3 regions of the Parageobacillus caldoxylosilyticus genome follow, and region 1 is predicted to be linked to each of the others. Evidence: predicted binding sites of a transcription regulator. Region 1 holds the regulator's gene; each other region holds the start of a gene.

What was found. The regulator LexA, encoded in region 1, represses DNA repair genes until DNA is damaged. The targets are predictions, from matches to a motif close to CGAACATATGTTCG.
Region 2: BV455_RS14675 (WYL domain-containing protein) is a predicted target of LexA. The motif match lies at 1,727-1,740, and genes of this name have one in related genera.
Region 3: BV455_RS10620 (DUF4046 domain-containing protein) is a predicted target of LexA. The motif match lies at 5,967-5,980, and genes of this name have one in related genera.

What each region holds. Positions count from the first base shown of each region.
Region 1 covers NZ_CP040553.1:491,156-498,633, reverse strand. The annotation lists partial or broken gene glnA (type I glutamate--ammonia ligase) at 1-615, shown strand, start outside; gene lexA (transcriptional repressor LexA) at 708-1,331, opposite strand; gene yneA (cell division suppressor protein YneA) at 1,483-1,788, shown strand; gene BV455_RS02520 (YneB family resolvase-like protein) at 1,811-2,470, shown strand; gene BV455_RS02515 (DUF896 domain-containing protein) at 2,644-2,874, shown strand; gene tkt (transketolase) at 3,009-5,015, shown strand; gene sirA (sporulation inhibitor of replication protein SirA) at 5,172-5,609, shown strand; gene BV455_RS02500 (YneF family protein) at 5,697-5,909, shown strand; gene BV455_RS02495 (ABC transporter transmembrane domain-containing protein) at 6,030-7,478, shown strand, end outside.
Region 2 covers NZ_CP040553.1:2,857,941-2,865,418, forward strand. The annotation lists gene BV455_RS14655 (helix-turn-helix domain-containing protein) at 1-82, opposite strand, end outside; gene BV455_RS14660 (DUF3006 domain-containing protein) at 250-462, opposite strand; gene BV455_RS14665 (ComEC/Rec2 family competence protein) at 462-1,307, opposite strand; gene BV455_RS14670 (hypothetical protein) at 1,432-1,650, shown strand; gene BV455_RS14675 (WYL domain-containing protein) at 1,777-2,004, shown strand; gene BV455_RS14680 (S8 family peptidase) at 2,238-3,443, opposite strand; gene BV455_RS14685 (DUF4352 domain-containing protein) at 3,940-4,491, opposite strand; gene BV455_RS14690 (helix-turn-helix transcriptional regulator) at 4,588-4,830, opposite strand; gene BV455_RS14695 (hypothetical protein) at 5,062-5,439, shown strand; gene BV455_RS14700 (hypothetical protein) at 5,436-5,606, shown strand; gene BV455_RS14705 (FtsK/SpoIIIE domain-containing protein) at 5,731-6,906, shown strand; gene BV455_RS14710 (replication-relaxation family protein) at 6,941-7,456, shown strand.
Region 3 covers NZ_CP040553.1:2,094,891-2,102,368, forward strand. The annotation lists gene BV455_RS10585 (DNA endonuclease) at 1-121, opposite strand, end outside; partial or broken gene BV455_RS10590 (transposase) at 428-1,310, opposite strand; gene BV455_RS10595 (hypothetical protein) at 1,569-2,387, shown strand; partial or broken gene BV455_RS10600 (transposase) at 2,500-2,706, shown strand; gene BV455_RS10605 (ExeA family protein) at 2,891-3,691, opposite strand; partial or broken gene BV455_RS10610 (IS481 family transposase) at 3,684-4,932, opposite strand; partial or broken gene BV455_RS10615 (DUF6431 domain-containing protein) at 5,075-5,637, opposite strand; gene BV455_RS10620 (DUF4046 domain-containing protein) at 6,014-7,478, shown strand, end outside.

The DNA.
Region 1 (7,478 bases):
GGGTCTGGGATGCATTGCAATCTATCCTTGTTTAGAAATAATGAAAATGCGTTTTTTGATCCAAATGCGGATTTGCAATTAAGCGAAACAGCGCTGCAATTTATTGCCGGCGTGCTGAAACACGCACCAAACTTTACGGCGGTAACGAACCCGACTGTCAACTCCTACAAACGTCTCGTTCCTGGCTATGAAGCGCCATGTTATGTAGCCTGGTCCGCCCGCAACCGCAGCCCGCTCATCCGCATCCCAGCTTCACGCGGCATGAGCACGCGCATTGAGGTGCGCAGCGTCGACCCGGCAGCCAATCCGTATTTGGCGATGGCCGTATTATTAGCAGCGGGCTTAGATGGAATCAAAAACAAGCTGACTCCACCGGCTCCGGTCGACCGCAACATTTACGTCATGACGAAAGAAGAGCGCTTAGAAGAAGGAATCGTCGACCTGCCAGCGACATTGGCGGAAGCGCTCGAAAACTTAAAGTCGGATGAAGTCATTGTGCAAGCGCTCGGAAAACATTTATTCGAACATTTCGTCGAAGCGAAAGAAATCGAATGGGATATGTTCCGCACCGCGGTCCATCAGTGGGAACGCGATCAATATATGGAACTGTATTAAAAACGAAGAGGCTGTCTCATGCGGATGAGACAGCCTTTTTATCATGCGTTCAAGCAGAGAACTCTCCATCTGGCTTCGTTTTCTATTCTATTTCAATGAATAATGCGATAGACGCCGATCACTTTGCCGAGAATGGTGCAATTGCGGACGATAATTGGCTCTAAATTCGAATTTTCCGGCTGCAGGCGAATATGGTCTTTTTCTTTAAAAAAGCGCTTGACGGTTGCCTCATTGTCCTCGGTCATCGCCACGACGATATCCCCATTATCGGCGGAAGACTGCTGGCGCACAATCACGTAGTCGCCATCCAAAATCCCGGCCTCAATCATGCTGTCGCCCATCACTTCCAGCATAAAAACTTGATCTTCTGCAGAAACGAGCCGTTTTGGCAGCGGAAAATAATCTTCGATGTTTTCAATCGCGGTAATTGGCTGTCCGGCCGTCACTTTTCCGATCATAGGCACAGAGACGACATCTTCTTTTTCCTTCGACGCGGTGAAATCGGGATCCAATATTTCAATCGCGCGCGGTTTCGTTGGGTCGCGGCGAATATATCCTTTGCTTTCGAGCCGCGCTAGATGCCCATGGACGGTAGAGCTCGAAGCAAGTCCGACCGCTTCGCCAATTTCCCGGACAGAAGGAGGATATCCTTTTGTTTTTACCTCTTTTTTAATGAAATCTAAAATTTGCTGCTGCCGTTTTGATAGTTTCGTCATCCTATACACCTCTTGCCACATCATTTGCTTACATTATAACACGGTGATAGGGAAAAAACAAACATAAGTTCGAGATTTATATTGACACAAACAAATGTTCTTTATTATAATGAGAACAAAACCGAACAAACATTCTCAAGAGGTGGGAAATATGAAGCGGATGATGGTGCATTATCTCCTCTTTTCTTCGTTGCTGTTTATGGTGATTGGGGCGCTGTTTTACGCAAACAAACCGGTGGAAAAAGATCAATATATGGAAATCACCGTTGCTTCTGGAGACACGCTTTGGAAACTGGCGAAAGAATATGAAGATCAACATCGGCTTTCCACCGAGGAATTCATCAACTGGGTTGTCGACGTTAACCACCTATCCGGCCAGCGGATTATTGCCGGTGAAAAAATTGTCATTCCTGTGTTAAAATCAGAGGAAGATAGACAGCTGGCTGTCAACCAATAATATGAAAAGAGGATGGTATCGCATGAAAGCGATTATTTACTGCCGCGTCAGCACCGAAAAAGAAGAGCAGGAAACGTCGCTCGAACGGCAGAAGGAAGAGCTTGAACAGCTTGCGAAGAAGCACGGCTTTGAAGTAGCGAAAGTGATTATGGAGCAGGCGAGCGGCTATGAAGTGGACAGAGAAGGCGTGTTTGAGCTGTTTTCAGCATTAAAAGAACAAGAGATTGATGCCCTTTTAGTTCAAGATGAAACAAGGCTGGGGCGCGGCCATGCGCGAATAGCCCTGCTTCATTGCATCCAAAAAGAAGGGGTAAAAATATATACCATCGCCCATAACGGTGAAATGCAGCTGTCGGAAGCGGATGAGATGGTGCTGAACATTATTAGCATTGTTGAAGAATATCAACGGAAAATACATAATTTAAAAATTAAGCGCGGGATGAAGCGGGCGGTGGAGCGAGGCTACCGTCCCGAACGAAATTTAAAACATATGGGGGAAAACGCCGGACGGGAACGAATAGAGCTTCCTGTCGAAGAAATCGTCCGCTTGCGCCACAGCGGTTTGACGTTTGCCGAAATCGCCGCCACGTTGCGCGGCTTTGGCTATCACGTATCAAAAGCGACCGTCCATCGCCGCTATCGGGAATATGTCGATGAGCATGCTTCGCCGCATAAAAGATAGCTTTGCCCTGTTGCGGGCGGAACGATATATGCGGCTATTACCTCTTTCATTTTGCCATATAGTGCAGGCGCCTTTTGCAGCTTGCGGACGAAAAAGCAGGACCGTTGCAATTTTTCTTTTTGTCCTATAAGATGGGAGCGTAACAACAATAGGAAACGTAGGTGGAGGCAGTCATGTTATCGAAACAAAAAATCGCACGAATTAATGAATTGGCGAAAAAGGCAAAAACGGCTGGTTTGACGGCAGACGAAGCGTTGGAACAGCAGCAGCTTCGCCAAGAATATATTCAGGTGTTTCGTGAAACGATGGTTCATATGCTTCATTCGGTCACGGTCATCGACCCTAACGGCAATGATGTCACGCCGAAAAAGTTAAAAGAAAGCCAAAAGAAGCGGATGAATTAATATTGTTGGAAAAAGAAAGCATGCTATAAAAAGATGCTTTCTTTTTCTGTTTTATGCGCCACTTAATATTGTACATCTGGAGCAATTTTCTATATGATAGAATTGAAACTATGTTGATGAAAGGATGGAAAGATATGCCGCATACGATCGAGGAACTAGCGATTACAACGATCCGTACTTTGTCCATCGACGCGATCGAAAAGGCAAAATCCGGGCATCCGGGAATGCCGATGGGCGCCGCCCCGATGGCGTATACGCTGTGGACGAAATTTATGAATCATAATCCGAGCAACCCGAAATGGTTTAACCGCGACCGTTTTGTTTTATCGGCGGGCCATGGCTCGATGCTGCTATACAGCTTGCTTCATTTAAGCGGTTACGACGTTTCTATGGAAGATATTCAACAATTCCGCCAATGGGGCAGTAAAACGCCGGGACATCCGGAATACGGACATACGCCGGGAGTGGAAGCAACGACTGGTCCGCTTGGCCAAGGGATTGCAATGGCCGTTGGCATGGCGATGGCGGAGCGTCATTTGGCAGCTACATATAACCGCGAAGGTTTTGAAATTGTTAACCACTACACATATGCAATTTGCGGCGACGGCGATCTAATGGAAGGGGTCGCTTCCGAAGCAGCGTCATTAGCGGGGCATTTAAAACTTGGCCGCTTGATTGTTCTGTACGATTCGAACGATATTTCGCTTGATGGTGAATTACGTCTTTCCTTCTCCGAAAATGTACAGCAGCGCTTTCAAGCATATGGCTGGCAATATTTGCGCGTCGAAGACGGCAATGATATCGAAGAAATTGCAAAAGCGCTGGAAGAAGCGAAAGCAGATACAACCCGTCCGACGCTGATTGAAGTGAAAACGACGATCGGTTACGGCGCGCCAAATAAAGCAGGAACTTCCAATGTGCACGGCGCACCGCTTGGAGCCGAAGAGGCAAAACTGACAAAAGAAGCATATCAATGGACCTTTGCCGAAGATTTTTATGTGCCGCAAGAAGTATACGACCATTTCCGCGAAGTGGTCAAGGAAGCAGGCGAGAAAAAAGAAGCGGAATGGAATGAGCTGTTTGCTGCGTATGAGAAAGCATATCCGGATTTAGCGAACCAATTGAAATTGGCGATCAATGGCGAACTTCCAGAAGAATGGGAAAAATCGCTTCCAGTGTATGAAGAAGGGAAAAGCTTGGCAACGCGCGCCGCTTCCGGGGAAGTGATCAACGCGATTGCAAAAGCGGTTCCGCAACTATTTGGCGGTTCGGCTGACTTGGCTAGCTCCAACAAAACATTAATGAAAGGCGCGGGCAACTTTTTGCCGGAAAGCTATGACGGCCGCAACATTTGGTTTGGTGTGCGCGAATTTGCGATGGGCGCGGCTTTAAACGGAATGGCGCTGCACGGCGGTCTGAAAGTATTCGGCGGTACGTTCTTTGTGTTCTCCGATTACTTGCGTCCTGCCATCCGCCTCGCTGCCTTAATGGGCTTGCCGGTTACGTACGTGCTGACGCATGACAGCATTGCCGTCGGCGAAGATGGCCCGACGCACGAGCCGGTCGAGCATTTGGCGTCATTAAGAGCAATGCCGAATTTATCGGTCATTCGTCCGGCTGACGCGAATGAAACGGCGGCGGCATGGCGGCTGGCGCTGGAAGCAACCGATCATCCTACCGCACTGGTATTGACGCGGCAAAACGTGCCGACGCTGCCGAATACGGCAGAGCGGGCGTATGAAGGCGTGAAAAAAGGGGCATATGTGGTAGCGGAGGCGAAAAACGGCCAGCCGGAAGCGCTGCTGCTCGCATCCGGATCGGAAGTAAGCCTTGCCGTCAAAGCGCAAGCAGCACTGGCCGAAGAAGGCATTCACGTTTCCGTCATCAGCATGCCTTCCTGGGATCGCTTTGAAAAGCAGTCTGCCGATTATAAAGAACAAGTGCTGCCGCGCGCGGTGAAAAAACGGTTGGCGATCGAAATGGCCGCGTCGCTCGGCTGGGAGCGCTACGTCGGCGAGGAAGGTGATATTTTAGCGATTGACCGCTTCGGCGCTTCGGCACCAGGGGAGAAAATTATGGAAGAGTACGGATTTACGGTCGAGAATGTCGTAAAACGGGTCAAAGCATTGCTTGGCAAATAGCAAAAGAAAGCTGTCTTCGCCTTTGGGACGGAGACAGCTTTTGTTATGCAAAAAATCGACAATGTTAGTGGAAAAATTTTTCGTTAATAGACATATTTTTCTCTTTTGTTTTTTTATAATAGAAATAAACGAATAAATAGAAACGGGGGATGGGAAATGGTGCGCTATTGGATTTATTTGCTAAATGAAGAGGTGGCAAGCTATTACCGCGATCGTACGGAAAAGATTGTCGAACTATTGCGTGAGCACCAAGTCGCAAAAGCGCCGCTAAAAAGCATTTGCCGAAAACAAGTCGAATTTATTACCGAACGGTTATCGTTTTCCCGATTGGAATTAGGATTGAAACAATATTTTGCCGGCAGCGTCGGCAAAAATTTAGAGCGTAATATGTTTATATTGAAAAATGAAATCGGGGATGAAGCACTGCTTATCGTGCAAAAGCGACGCCTGCTTCTTGTCACTGACAGTCCATCAGCCGCTGACGACATTTGCCACGCGCTTGCGCAAGTTTCCCCTTCTTTTTTAGCGGTCGACGCCGATTTTGGTGACTACGGTTGGCTGACTCAACTAGCGGACAGAAGAAAATTTGCGTAAATAAAAGATTTTTGTCAGGAAATATTGTATAATACCACATGGTTTAGTACACTGTTAGATAGACAACATGAAGGAGGAAATAGCTGTATGTTGACAACGATTCTCGTTGGCATTCTAGCGCTTATTGCCGGAACGGCGCTAGGATTTTTCATTGCCCGCAAAACGATGATGAACTATTTAAAGAAAAATCCGCCAATTAATGAGCAAATGATCCGCATGATGATGATGCAAATGGGGATGACGCCATCACAGAAGAAAATCAACCAGATGATGAAAATGATGAACAATCATCTTAAATAAACATTAGACAGGCACTCGATCGGGAGTGTCTTTTTATTTTGGAAAAATGATCTTTTGGAATTTTCCTATTTTTGCTACAATAATATAGCGACTTCGATGAGAAGGATGGGAGAGGTTGGAATGACAGTCTTTCGCGATTTATTCTGGTTTTTCCGCCAGGAGAAAAAAGCTTATCTTACAGGGATTTTTATTCTTATTGTCGTAGCGTTTTTAGAAACGATTCCGCCGAAAGTAATCGGAATCGTCATCGATCATATTAAGGAAGGAACGATGGCAAAAACGGTGCTTGTCCGCTGGATGGCCGTTTTGCTGTCTGTAGCGGTTGTGTTGTATATATTGCGCTATTGGTGGCGGATTTTAATTTTTGGTTCTGCAGTGAAACTGGCGCGCCAGCTTCGCAACGAGCTGTATGCCCACTTTACGAAAATGTCGCCGTCTTTTTATCAGCGGAAACGAATCGGCGATTTAATGGCGCATGCGACCAATGATTTGCAGGCGATCCAGCAGACGGCGGGAAGCGGAATTTTGACGCTTGTCGACTCCTTGACGCTCGGCAGCTTCGTGCTGGCGACGATGGCGCTGACCATCAGCTGGAAATTAACGATCATCAGTTTGCTGCCAATGCCGATCATGGCGGTTGCCACAAGCCGTTACGGGACGATTTTGCATAAGCGCTTTTTAAAGGCGCAAGAAGCGTTTTCCTCTTTAAACGATAAAGTGCAAGAGAGCATCAGCGGCATTCGTGTCATTAAATCGTTTGGCTATGAACAAGAGGACGTCGAATCGTTTCGCAAGCAGTCGGAAGAGGTGGTTGTGAAAAACGTGGCGGTTGCGAAAATCGACGCCTTGTTTGACCCGACGATTTCATTGATCGTTGGCATTTCGTTTTTTTTAGCAGTTACGTTCGGAGCCAAAATGGTCATTGCGGGAGAATTAACGATCGGGGAGCTTGTGTCGTTTACGACATATCTCGGTCTGCTCATATGGCCGATGCTGGCGTTTGGCTGGCTGTTTAACATTGTCGAGCGCGGGCGGGCCTCCTACGACCGCATCCGTGCGCTTCTTGCCGAGAAAGAAGAAATTCAAGAGGCGGAAAACGCGATTACTGCGCCTCCGACCGGCGATATCGTTTATGACATTCGACAATTTACCTATCCAAATGAATCCCGTCCCTCCTTGGAAAATATCCGTTTTTGTCTGCGGCGCGGCCAAACGCTTGGCATTGTTGGAAAAACAGGGGCGGGGAAAACGACGCTGCTGAAGCTGTTGCTGCGCGAATTTGACCAGTATGAAGGAGAAATCCGCTTTGGCGGCCACGAAATTAGCGAATATACATTAGATGCGCTGCGTGCGGCGATCGGCTACGTGCCGCAAGACCATTTTCTGTTTTCGGCAACGGTAAGGGAAAATATTGCATTTGCCAAGCCGGAAGCGAGCGAAGAAGAAGTGGTGAAGGCGGCGAAGCTGGCCAATATCCATGGCGATATTATGCAGTTTGCTGATGGCTACGACACGATTGTCGGCGAAAGAGGCGTTTCCCTCTCGGGCGGCCAAAAGCAACGAATCTCG
Region 2 (7,478 bases), 1.5 Mb from region 1:
TGGCAACACCTAATTTGTCGGCTATTTCTTGAAGCGTAAGACCACGTTGTTTCCGTATTTTACGCAGTCTTTCCCCGATCAATGTAGTCACCACCTTCTTGTTTCTGAAGGAACTCTGTATGATGTGAAGACTCGTATAAGTTTGGTTTAGCGATAATTTCAAATGTTTATGAAGAAGTTCTATATGCTTTGGGGGTGCAAATGTGTATAGAAGAATATGTGAAAAGCCCTTCTCATCGAGAGGGGCTTTTAATCTTCCCATACTTCGTTCATCAATTCCTCAATTTCTCTTCTTAACTTTTCGGTTGCTTTTTTATCAACTGTCACCTCAATGATAACAACATCTCCTACATCAGCCTCTTTTGGAAAAATGGACTTCGGAAAGTCGTGAGTTTTTCCGTTGATCTCAACTACAGCAATATCATCTTCGAAACGATCAATAATTCCTTTCACCTTTTTCATTAGCGCTTCTCCGTCTTTACTGAAAGTTTAGAACCGTTGCTTGTGAAAACAATCGTTCCTTTTTGATCTGTTCTATAGACAGTAACTTTTGCAGCTTTGAGGCGATTAAGTACCTCTTTTGTTGGATGGCCGTATGAGTTTTTCCCAACAGAGATTACTGCATATTTTGGTTTAACAGCGTTCAGGAAAGCAGTACTTGTAGAAGTTTTAGCTCCATGATGTCCAACTTTTAATACATCAGCGCGCAAATCTTTCTTCGCCTTAATCATATCTGCTTCAGCTTTTGCCTCTGCATCACCAGTGAAAAGGAATGAATTTTTACCATAGGTGATCTTTAAGACTGCACTCCAGTCATTTGTATCACTTGTACTATATGTTTTGACAGGACCAACAAATTTTGCGGTTACACCTTTGATGGAAAGAGTTACGTCAGCTTTGGCAGTTTTGATCATTAATTTTTTGTTTTTGACTGCAGTAAGAAAATCTTTATACGCTTGGGAAGTATGGCTAACTTTTGGAGCATACACACTTTTCACTGGAAAGGCCTTTAAAACTTCGTCGAGTCCACCAATATGATCGGCATCGGGATGAGTAGCAATCATAAATTCAATGTCTTTCACTTTTTGTTTTTTAAGGTATGCAACTACATCGCTGCCATCCTTGTTGCCGCCATCAATCAGAATGTCCTCACCATTAGGAGCTTTAATGTAAATACTATCTCCTTGTCCAACATTGATAAAGTGGACGTACATATTTTTTGTCGCAGCATTAGTTGTTGCGCTCATTGGAATAAACATAAAAGTCAAAGCGACAACAACAGAAACCAATGTTTTTAAGTGCTTCATAAAATTCCTCCCCCTTTTTTTAGTACAAGAAAAATTATACAGTTATTTACATGGGAACAAAAGCAGGAAGTTACAATTCAATGTGGTATTTATCGAATGAATGCTGTTTTAGGAGGAAGTAGGTATGTTCGAAATCGTAGGCAGATTGCGTTGTCCTGTTTGTTCTGAACCGGTTCAGATGGACGAAAAAGTGTTCCTCGACATTATCAACACTGTCATTCATCAGAAATGTTACTACAAATCTCCGCGACGTAAACTCCCAATCAAAGATGAAGGTCCATTTCAGAAAATGCTCCTGAAATATCCATTTTTCAACGAAGATGACGAGAATGATTCCATATGAAAAGCCCTTCTCATTCGAGAGGAGTTTTTTATTTTAAATTAAACATCGCACATTTGTTCCTATTTTTATTGAAAAACGAACATAAGTTCTTTTATAATTGTAATTAAAGAGGAGGAGGGAGTAGCCGTGAGGGGATTGCTTCTGAACGCTTTGGAGAATCGAGAACCGGTCGAAATAATTTATCTAAGCGATCGTGGCGAATTGAGTCAAAGGGTTATTATCCTAGAGGCTGTAGGAGATGCACATATCAACGCCTTTTGCACCTTAAGAAAACAACGGCGAATCTTTAAATTGAGTAACATTTTATCGATTCGTCTTACAAAAGAAAGAAGAAAGAAAAAAAGAGTTAGTTAGAGTTAGTTATTTGTCTGCCATTTGGCAGGTTTTTTATTTTTGCTGAGATAAAAAAGAATGCTATTGATTTTCCTCTTCAATTCCTATGGCAGAGCAAGCTTTCTTACATAATCTGTATGTCTTGATTTTTCCAAAAGATTGAATGAAGACACCGTGCCCTTGGTATTGGGAACGGTGTCGTTATTTAATAATGAAATTTTTTAAATATATGTTTTCGTTTAGTCAACTAATATTTAATATGTTACAGCATTATAAGAATTGATTCTTCCATATTTGAAGTATGTTCCAGTTCCGGAGATTTTATCTGCTGTTTGCTCGATGGCTTGGCGAATTTCTACGTTATTCCGTCCTTGACTTGCTAATAAGGCTGCAAGACCAGCTACATGAGGGGATGCCATGGAAGTTCCCGACATATAGGCATATCGGTTACCAGTAATAGTTGAGGCAATGTCTACCCCTGGAGCTACGACATCTACCCATGTTCCATAGTTCGAGAATGATGCTAACCGATCATATTGATCTACTGCACCAACTGCAATTACATTTTCATAAGAAGCCGGTTCAAATGTTGTAGAGGATCCATCATTTCCGGCTGCGGCAACTACTACAGATCCCTTATTCCATGCATAGTTTACAGCATTCTCTAATGTCGTTGTACTACAATCACAACCAAGTGAAAGGTTAATGACTTCAGCGCCTGAATCAGCAGCATAAACGATTGCATCGGCAATATCACTTAGAGTACCACTGCCATTTCGATCTAAAGCGCGCACAGCCAAAATTTTTGTGTTTGGGGCCATGCCGGCAATACCTGTAGCATTATTTGTTTCCGCAGCTGCTATTCCAGCTACATGCGTACCATGATTATTCAAATCCATTGGATCGTAATCATTATCTACGAAATCGTATCCTTTAATGACTTTTCCATCTAAATCAGGATGTTTATAATCTACACCCGTATCAATAACAGCAATCTCTTGACCGCTACTACCTTTTGTAACATCCCAAGCATAATCGGTATACGTATTTTGTGGACCATATTGATAACCCTGATAGTACGTATCATTTGGAGTCCAAGTTGCTTTAAATAAGTAGTTTGGCTCCGCGTATTCTACTAACGGGTTATTATTTAATGCTTTCACAACAGCTTCCACATTTCCTACTTTTAGCACATTAAATTTAGATTTAACTCGATCATTATCTGGAACGGCCGTTGCCCCAACTCCTTTTAATACCTTTGCTTTTTCTTCAGCATTTACTCGATCTTTAAATTGGACAATGACTTCTCCCTGGACATATGCTCCTTTTCCATGAGACACGTTAATTTCGGAAACGGTTTTTGGGGGTTCTACCTCATCATTAGGGGCTGCTTCTACAAGGAATGGAAAAAATAACATAGACACAGCAAAGGATAAACTAACAATTTTTTTAAACTTCATGGAAATATTCCCCCTTTAAATCAAATTATGGTATTAAATTTACGTTGAAGAAGGGGGAGAAATGAAAATTTTTTTCTCAAAAATCCCGACATTTATATACTAATATAACATAAAATTTTGTAAAATAATGGTATTTTATTAAGGATTCTTAGCTATTTTATTCGTAAGTAATATGCTAAAACATTGCTGATGCCTTTGTTGTTATTTTTCCTGATACTTAAGGTGGACTCAATGTACGACGAAAAAGTATTAATAAAAAGCGATTACATAAGCTGATTAGTAAATTCGGCAAAGCATATTGGAGTGTGTATAGGGTGTATAGTTGTATCAACATAAACACCGTCATGCATCAGAAATGCTACTACCAATCTCCACGTCGACTCCCAATCAAGGATGAAGGTTCATTCCAGAAAATGCTCCTGAAATATCCATTTTTCCATGAGGACGATGAAGATGATTCCATGTGAAAAGCCCCTCTCGATGAGAAGGGCCTTTTTTATTGCAAGTTTACTTTGATAGTTTTATCGCTCCAGAAGCTTGGTGTATATTGTAATTGTAATTTAGTATCTCCTTTTGGAGCTTCGAATGTGATCGTACCTTCCGCTTTTCCTCCTGGCGTTAATTGCCCAGCTTGCAATGCTGTATCGCTTCCGATGCTTGTGATTGCCGTATCCACTAATTGACCGTTACTGTTTTGTAATTTAAAATCAAGTGGGTTATAGTCGATTTTGTCTTTCCCTTTGTTTTCGATACGTACATGCACAATCACGAATTCATTTCCTTGCTTTGGTTTATCGAATTCATTTCCTGCTGATTTATCCACCTTTGTTACGGTTAGCACATTGTCACCAAGCTGTACGGTATCCCCTATTTTAAATTCCTTCTCCTTTTTTGGCGTAGTGTTGGCTTCGGTGGCTTTATTGCTTGCTACCTTTTTTGGTTCTTCCTCACCACCGGAACCACCCGCAGCAATCGCGCCCACTACAATGATCGCGATCACCCAGAACCACCAGCGCTTGAAAATGGATTTCTTTGGTTTGTCCGACATAAAAATCCCCCTTTTTTAGCTTTTCAACATTTCCAATTTTACCATCTTCTTGCCTATACGCAAGACAAAATTTTACATAAAAGCAAGCAATTCAGCCTACTCGCTTTGAGTAGGCTCTTTTTTTGTTTCTTCGTAGACCATCTCACACAAATCTTCTAATGATACCCCGATTAAACGCGAAAGTATGTATGCTTCCTCTAAATCCGGTTGGGTGACATTATTACACCATTTCGAAAAAGTTTGTTCAGTTTTCCCCATTTTTTTAGCAATTGCTCTTTGGATTAGTCCTTTTTCCTTTATCCAAAAAGATATTCTGTTTCGAAAGATTCCGTTGGCCACGAAAGTCCCACCGTCCTTTTAAAATTACATTCTCCATTTAGTTCCGTAACGTCTTTTAAATTTTTATTTAAAAATCTTTAAATAAAAATTTAAGGACAAGATATATTGGACAATCCTTCCCGAATACCCTTTACCATACCAAACAAAATTCCACGTAACATACCCGATTTCCTTCAAAGTCGGTAATCATGCAATCTTCCAGAAAACAGGGAATGAAGGGAGGAAGGTAGGTTGGAACATGAAGGGGTATTGCAGAGCATCTTCCAGGCATATGCCGAACATCGAAGACGGCATCGGAAAACGAACGAATTCGAGTATCTTGATCAAACTCCTTATCTACACAGTTCGGATTATTTGAAAGAGCTTTATTACGGCGCAGACACAAAGGAGAAGAAGCAGAAGCTGTTTGACTATATCCAGCGTTTTGAAGTGAACGACAAAGAGTTCAGAGGATATTATTCGCTTTATGAACAGATCGGCAAGGAGTTGGGACACATCGAGGATGAGGAGTACATTCAGATTCCAAAATCGTTGATCGCGGAGTACGCAAGACAAATTATGGATGACGAGGATTTTGTGAAATACAACATGAGGGGGCAGCGAAAATGATCGAAGTGATCGGTGGAGGGCTTGTTTTGATTGGAATTGCCTATGCGGAGAACAAAGGATGGGTAGACAAGGAAAGCGTGTCCTTTGTCTTGAATGTGGGAATGCAAGCGGGAATATGCGCGAGCATGTTTTATTTCATTCATAAGCTGTCCATTTTGTTTTTGTGACATGTTCCCACGCATATTCCCCTATGGACGGGGAGCGGGTTCATTTGAAACCCTATTATCATGCGTATGCCCAAGCCATCGGGAATATGCTCGATGATTGGGATAGTATCTCTTTTTTCTGGGGGTGTTTTTCTTGTTCGAATTGTTAGCGATTCCTGTCCTTGCTGGTTCAGCGGCAATCTTGGCCGGAGTTAAGAACAAGCATAAAGAGGAACGAGTGATTGATACAGTATTTCGTAATTTGAAAGTCGGAGCAGTCGAGGGAAAGGAGTTTGTCTATCCGAAGCTTGTTGCAACAGAACAAAAGGACTACTGTGTGCGTTATGTGTATCGCGTACCGTTAGGGATACCTAAAAAAGCGTTGGAACCAGTTGAAGAAATACTTGCTGCTACTCTGGATCGACCAGTTGAAGTCACGTTCAAGAAATGGTTATACATCGATGTTTTTCAAAACGACATTCCAGAAAAAGTACCATATAGTGATGTTCCGAACATGCCAGGCTGGGTCGTTCCACTAGGTTTCAATGAGAAAGGCTGGATTTTCCACGATTTCGATAAAACGCCGCATTGTGTAGCAGGAGGGACGACGAGATTCGGGAAAACAGTGTTTTTAAAAATGATGATGACATATCTCATTGAGCATCATCCCAACGATGTGGAATTTTTGATTATTGATATGAAAGGCGGTTTGGAATTTGATCGGTACCGTGAAATCAAACAAGTCATAGACGTCGCCAGTGACCCAATAGAGGCGTTTGAATGCCTAACGAGTATAAAGGTACTGCTCGAACAAAAAATGGCTGAATTTAAGCGAAATGGATGGTCTAACGTGGTGCATACGCCTATACAAAAACGAATGTTCATCATTGTCGATGAAGCAGCACAGCTCGTTCCAGAAAAGTTCATGGAAAAACCAATGCGTGATTTACTTTCGTATTGCCAAAGCATTCTTTCTGAAATCGCACGAATCGGTGGCGCGCTAGGAATTCGCCTCATTTTCTGCACGCAATATCCGACCAGCGACACTCTGCCAAGGCAGATTAAACAGAACGCGGACTTGAAAATCTCGTTTCGCCTGCCGACCGGATATGCGTCAGCTGTCGTGATCGACGAACAAGGCGCAGAAGAACTTCCGTCTGACATCCCAGGCCGCGCGATCATCAAGACGCATGAGAAAAAAATAGTCCAAGTACCATACATCACTGATGATGAAATGACGAAAAGGCTGGAGGTGTACCGCGTTGCTAAAGTTAGAAAAACTAACCGAACGGCAGATGAAGATACTATATTCTTTGAATAGCCTAGGCGCATTAAGCCGTTCGCAAATTCAATATATGTTCGACCTGGGAAGCAAACGGAATGCAAATCGGGTGCTACAGTCTATCCGGGAATATTTGAACTATAAAGCATTGAGGGAGCATGTGTACTATCTCAATAAAAAGGGGGCAGAAATGATCGGTGGCGAAGTGACGGTGACAGGAAACAGTCCACTCGAACACATAGTCATGCGGAATGACATCTATATCTTCTACCACTATCCGCACGACTGGAAAGCAGAAGCGAAAACAAGATGGAAAGAAGATGGCAAAGAATACAGTATTGTATCTGACGCACGGTTCACGTATCACGGGCAGATGTACTTCTTGGAAGTCGATATTCTGCAAAAAATGGCCGAAAACAAGCGAAAGGTCGAGAAGTACGCGTATTTGTTCCGATTCATACAGCGCCAGCAGATTGGAGAGCCAATTTTGTTGTGGTATACCGTTTCTCAAACGAAGAAAGAACAGCTTGAAGCATGGTGCCAGGAATATGGAGTACCATGCGAGGTGATGTATAAGCAGGATTTTTAAAGCATAAAAAGAAGGCGGAGTA
Region 3 (7,478 bases), 1.6 Mb from region 1:
CCCGATAACTATGATTTTTCCTTCTACTATTTTTATAGAGTTTTGTAATTTCTCCATCGCCAATAATGCTGGCAATCAAGATGTTTTGCTGTACGGGAGTTAACTGTAAGAAATCGTGCATTTATTTCACCTCTTTATGGAACGTATGTTCGATATATATTTATTATAATGTATCCCACATGTTTTTGAAAGGTTTAGATGGCATTTTGACTAATTTTATGGAGTAGCGTTTTAGTCGTTATATAAGCTATGTGTAACGGAATGATAGATTTTTTAAGGAAAGTCGAGCAATTTTTAAAAAATTTACGAATATAATAAGATTGCTCTAAAATGTCTATGGGGATAGCTACTATTTATCAGTAACTAAAAATAAGAATATTTTACAAATTAATTGATGACTATTTACAATAAGGATGGTGTTGCAAAACTAGAGTAAAAACTCGAAGTTATGCATAAGGATGCAACATAACACATGCAGTAAATATCGATGAAATCCATACCATCGTGGCTGTTCCACCCCGTCACTTTTTAACGCATTAAATACCCGTTCAATCTCGCGGCAAAGCCTAAACAGCCATTGACCAAACCTCGTTTTCAAAAAGACAGGGAGAACCCGGCCATAGGCATCTTTTCGTTCCTTGCTATTGCGGCGGTTGATGGGGGGAGATCCCTGCTTGCTCAGCAGTTTGTCGAATCTTTTCGCTGTCATACGCGGCATCCCCTAACATGAACTCAATATCCCATTGCCCCAAAGAAGCAAGCAATTCTGGTGCCACTGCCGCATTATTTCGATTCGCTGTGGTCAACACGTGAGATAAGATGATTCCCTCGGTAGTGGTGCAGAGATGGAGTTTATATCTTTTAAACCAGTGGTATCGGGTGGACACTCCCCACTTTGCCTGTGAATCGTAAAGACTGCTTCGAAGGGCCGTGCTGTCGATCAGCACGATTTGGGGATACCGTACTTCTAGATCTTGGAGCAGCTGTGCGTGAAAAACAGGAAATCCCTGTTCCCGAAACCACTTTGCCGCACGGGAAAACGTAGATAGATGTGGGACTTCATCAAGCCCACAAGCCCGTTGAAAACAGCGAAAACGCTGCAGAATACGTACTAATTTTCGCAAGGAATCAATGGAAAAATAGGTTTTCAAAAAGAAACATTTCAATAAAGATTTTTTCGACACCGGCGGTCTTCCTGTCACATACGGTGTTTCTGGCAATGATAGCGAGTCAATATACCGAAATAATGCTTCTAAAATTGGATCAATTTCATAAGTCCATGCATGTTGGCTGCTCAAATTGGAAATCATGATAGTGTCCACCCCTTGGTAGTTGGTTTTGGTCACTGTATATGATTTCCAAGGTGGTGGATTTTTTATGTGCATTTATGCATCTATGCGTTTTGCAACATGTTCTTAATCATAAAGAAATTGAGAAATTTAATAAAAAATTTAGTAAAAAACGTCCATGAGCAAGTTTTGCTCGCCACCCAGCATGAAAATAACCGTTCATGGATCCGTTATTTTCACAGAAAAGAATGCCAAAATTGATAGGGAAGGAGATTATAAATGAATGATACTCGATATGTCGCATTTATCGATATTCTTGGATTTAAAAATATTGTAAATAACTTTAATGATCCCAAAGCTTTAGGTGCTCAATTATTAATTAATTTTAATAGCGCTTTAGCTGTGGCTATTAATGAAAAAAGTACAAGTATCGATATTAGTCAAAATAAATTTCCTAAAGTACAAAGCAAAGAAATTTCTTTTTATCAATTTTCTGATTCAATAATTCTTTATTCAAATGATAATAAGATACACTCATTAGAGAAAATGGTAAGAACGCTAAATATATTCATGGCAAAATCACTTTTGAAGGGTTTTCCTTTGAGGGGAGCGTTAGTGAAAGATTCATTATTTTCGAATCCTCCTATTATTGTTGGTAAGTCCATTATTCGAGCAGTAAAATTAGAATCTGCACAGGAATGGTCTGGTATAGTTATTGATTCGTCATGCTTCGATAATTCAGAGGAAAAGGAATTGTTACAATTTTTGTTAACAAAAAAGCTAGTTTGTGAAACAGATGTTCCTATCAAAGGCAAAGATAGAAATGAAATAGAGTTTCAGAAACATATAGTAATTAATTGGCCACAATTTATAGGTATGTATATATCTTCCTTTACAGAAGTGGAGCAATGTTTTACTAAATATTCTGGAAAACCAGATAAAAATGCTTTATCGAAAATTAAATTTACAATAGATTTTCTAAAAAATAATCTTGGGACGAAACGATTACCACCATTTGTGTACTCAGCAACAATTATAGATAATTTTACCTCTAACTTTAAAGAAAATATTGAATTTGAATTATATCATGACGAGTAGTTTGATGATGTATAAAATTTTGTGTAAAGCATTTTACTAGATCAAAAGAAAAAAGGTAGGGTATTCTCTGATTTGGACCACAACACATTCCAGAGAAAGGAGAACCCTACCCATGTCTAAAAGTATATCGAATGTCGACTGGGCAAATCAACTGGAAAGTGTTATTCGTCAGTTTGTGAAAGAAAAATTAGAACTGATCATGCGGGAAGAAATCAAACATTTCCTCGAAATCGAACGGGCGGAAACATCCAATATGAGAAACGGCTACTATCAACGAAATCTAGATACACAATATGGTCGTATTGAAGGGCTTTTGGTGTAAATTAGCACATTGTTTCAGAATCCCTTTTGCAAATTATTTCGGACGAATTCGGAAATAATGTGCAAAATATTTGCGAATTATCCCGAATTTTGCAGATTATTTCCGAACGTTTGCACATTATTTCAGATGATCCATCGAGATGAGGATGGAACACGGAAGGGGCCGGTCGCCCCCTTCCATGTCAGTATCCCATTTCCTCCGCTGCCATTCGCACGATTTCTTCGTCAATGGCGTCTTTTTTCAACTGATAACCGTATAACAGGCAGGTAGTGGCCAACGTGTTGATGATCCGCGGCCACCCTTGGGACTGCAGGGCGATGGCTTCCAAGGCGGCCGGGGTGAATATCGTGTGTTTAGCCCCGGCCTGCTTCAGGCGGTGTTCGATATACCGAGCCACCTCTTCCTTGGCCAGCGGCCCCATCCGGTATCGCATGATGATCCGCTGATGGAGTGGGCGATGGTGATTCAAACGAAGCCGCGTCTGTAAATGGGGCAACCCCGCCAAAATCAAGACAAACGGATTCGTTGAGTCCATGTGAAAGTTGAACAGGATCGTGATATCCTGCAGAAAGGCATCCTTCGCTAAATGCATTTCATCGAGGATGAATACTGACGTTACCCGCTGTTCATGATACAAGCGCTCGATCCCTTGTTGGATCTGATGAAACAAGTCGACCTTGCGGTACTTCGGCTCTTCCCCGAGTCCGAAGGCAAGCCCGCAATAAAAGTCCATCACGCTTCCCGTTGACAGTGGAAAATAAACGACGTGATACAGTGACGGATTCAGGGATTCCTTAAACGCCCGAAGGGCGAATGTCTTGCCGGCTCCAGGTTCGCCAATCAAAAGACCGATCCCTCTCGTTCGTTTCACGTAATCCAAAGCGGCGAGGGCCTCTTGATACGAGGCTCCTCGATAAGCCTCTGGTGGATTCGTTTCCTTCGAAAACGGCTCCCGGGAGAGGGAATAAAATGTTTTATACATCGTTTTCACCTCCCTCTACCGGAACCGTCGCAAACGGTGACCGATGGCGTTTCACATAGGCATTGTCCTCGAGGCGGACAAGGACCGCTTCGGCGACCCGTTGGCCGTCTTCGTACACATACACGCCTTGTTCATCATAACGGAGTTCGATCGATTGTCCGATGAACCGGGGCGGCACTTCATACAGCTGCTTGTTCAACGTGATCGTACCATCTGCCTTCACTTTACGATATTCGCGTTTCAAAAAGATCGCGTCGAGCCAATCGGAATCCTCGACGAACGACACCAAATGCACTTGTGATTGAAACACCTCATGTGGCGTCTTCCCGTTCAACGAGGCATGCGGTTTTCGATGGTAATCTTTCTCCAACCACTTCCAAAATCGCTCGTTTAGCTCTTCGAGCGACTTCGGTGGATTCATCTTGAGCAACGGATAAAACCGCGTCTGTACGGTGCGGAAAAATCGTTCGATTTTTCCTTTGCTTTGCGGGTCGTACGGCTGGGTATGGATCAAAGTGATCCCTAACTCCGCGCAGGCGTACTGCAAGGGTTCCGCCCGATAAATCTTGCCGTTGTCCGAATAAATTCGTTTTGGCTTCCCATATCGAAGCAGCGCTTCTTTGGTCACGATCCGCAACCCGTCAAATTTCTCGGAAGAGAAAAACTGAGCGTACGGCACGACCTGCGAGCAGTCATCGATGTAGGCAATCAAAAATGTTTTTTGCGTTTTGCCATTCACGCGAATCAACGGGCCATGGGACAAATCCCCTTGCCAGAGCTCATTGACCTGATCGTACGCGAATCGTTTTCGTTCAGGAATGGGTAAAATTTCTTTCCCCACAAGGTTGTATTTTTTTAAAAGTCGGTATATAGTGAAATAAGAGATGGATTGGATTTCCCCCTGCTCGATAAGGTGTTGGTAAAACACCGTCACGGGCATGTGGGGATATTTTTTTTCTTAGGGACAAAATGTGATCTTCGTCTTCGGGTGACAGCCTCCGGGAATGGCCACGGTCCGACCGTCGTTTCGGCTTCAGCGCCTCAAAGCCTCCTTTTTTGTACTGCGTGCACCAGTCGAGAATCGTTTTGGCAGCGATGCGTTTCTCTCCATGGTGGGGAACTGGATGGATCCGTTCCGCTACTTCCTTCAGGTACGTTTTGGGATCGACTTGTCCATTCACCAATGGAGCGATCAATCCATACCGAAATAAAGCGATCTCCTGTCTCATCGACTCATCCATTTAGATCTCCTCCTTCCTTCATCCCATTCTAGGACCTTATCGGTCCATCCTGTCTCTATCCTATCGGATCATTCCTCCGACCGTCGAGATGAAAGGTTTGTGGAATCTATAAATGATTCCATGTAAGGGAATATAAGTAAAATTAGGAACTGAATATACGTGCAAAAAGATGTGTCGATCGGTGCTCCCATATTTCTTGGATGACGGAAAAGAGGCCAAGCTTCTCGATGGCCTGAACCCACCATAGGGCTCGTTCTCTCGCTTGGACGATGGCAGGGCCAATTTTCCTCCACCGTTCCGCAAAAAACCAATGGAGGTGATTCAAATTTCGGAATAAACGTCGGACATAAAATAAAACCCCTTCTTCTGTAGGAAAGAGTGAAACCTCCCCCATCCCCGCTTCAGAGCCAAACCCAACCGTTCTTTCATCACTTTCCATATGGTGGGCAACGTGTACTGAAAATAGGGGAGAAGAAATGAAGGCAACACAGTCACCGTCCCCCAGCACTCCGGGCAGCGATACCGAGCGATCCAAATGCGATAAGACTGATGCGGCGTCACGGCATTTCGTTCGTAGTACCCATGGCGATAAAGAGGTCGTTTGGCCTGGCAATGAGGGCAACGCTTAAGAAGGGGAAAGTCGTTTTGTTTTCCCCGCTGGGCATATGTCTGGACATCGACCTGAAAGTCATGAAACCGAATCACGCCCTCGTCCCCCTCTGAAAATCAACCATGCCCCATTCCGAAATAATTCACAAAAAATTTAGCACATTCTTTCGGAAAAGAGGAGAGGGATATTCCGAAGGAATGTGCAAAAAAGAGTCTTTTTTGAGCGGAAATAAAGTGAAAATTTACAACAGAATGGGAAAAATATTGTAAGAATGCTGGGTACATTAAACAAGAGTTAAGAAATTTAGCGGATAAAGCAAGTGCCAAGTAGGAAAACGAATCCATCATCACTATCATGATTTCGAGTTTTAATAGCGAAAACGAGGAGTCTACTGATTAGTAGGCTCTATTTCTTTAAATTTTATAGAACATATGTTTGTATTTATGTTATAATAAACGTAGAGGTGATCATATGGATTATCCAGATTACTATAGAAGTGTTAGACACTCCGAGTTGTCACAATTACCAGTTGTGAACCTCTATAAGGAGCTCATCAGCGGAAAAAGAAAGGCACTTCCTTCAGGTACATGGGAAAAAGACGAAAATGTGATTATTATTGTTCGTTATGCATTAGAAGTGCATCTTGGCTTGAAAAAGGAACAAATCCCTAAGATCAACCGAGCCGTCATAAAGGAACAGAAGCTTTGGGGAGCTTTAAACCGTTTTAAATCTATTCGTAAATTAATTCAATTTGTATATCTTGGCCGATACAATGAATTTGATTTCAGTCGGGTGCCGGTTAATTACTGGAACAATATTCAAAATATACGTGATCGATTAGAATGGCATTTGCGCAGGGAAGGAATAAGGATTGCGGAGATACCGCGAAAGGTGAATTACGATTTGCTCGTTGAGTGGGGATTTTCCAACCCTTTGAAGCGACACGGCCATTCTCCATACCGCTTCATGAATGCCCTATACCCTGGCCGTTTTAAAGAAACGGATTTTAAAAAAATTCCTCAAGGTTATGCAACGAACCGCGAATTTTTAAAAGAGCAATTTATGGACATGCTTCGTCAGGAAAAGATTCGGTTTGAAGACGTGCCGAAGAAAGTGACGCTGCAAATGCTGATGAAGCATCGTTTTAGTGCGGCTTTAAAACATCACCGTAATTCGCCTCTAGAGTTTATACAATACCTTTTCCCCAATCAGTTTTCACTCGATGATTTTCGTACCAAACCAAATGGCTACTGGAAAGATATTGACAATGTGAAACGGGAGATTATGGATTTGATTAACAGGGAGAAAGTAGCCGAGCAGGATGTCCCGCGCTTTATGACGAAACAGCGGCTGGTGGAGGAAGGGTTGACAGGTTTGTTGCATGAATATCACGGTTCGCCGATTGAGATTATAGAGGCGGTGTTTCCGGGTAAGTATGATGTGACAGAGTTTCAGCGTGTGCCGAACCAACATTGGCATTCTCCGCAAAACCGGGTGCAGGCGCTGCGGACGTTTTGTGCCAAGCGGGGGATCGGCCGCGAGGAGTTGCCGCGGTTAAACCGGGCGTATTTTCGCAAGCATTTCCCGCGGTTTATCAGCATGGTCGATCGCCATTACGACAGCAAATTTTACCGTTGGATTATGGAATCCTATCCGGAATACACGTTTTCCCCCGAGGAGTTTCGCTTGCTTGTAGGCGTAGACGGACAATTGTGCGATTCAAAAGAAGAACTAGAAATCCATAACTTTTTGATTCGCGCGGTCGTTGATGGGAAAGTGGAAAGAGAAGGATGTCGTTTTGTGAACCACGAATATGACGAAGTATACATCCCTGACTGGGTGATCGAGCAAAACGACAGAAAGTGGATTGTCGAGTATTTCGGACTATATAGTTCGACGCGTCACAAGTGGTATACGGAGAAGGCAGGCCGAAAAA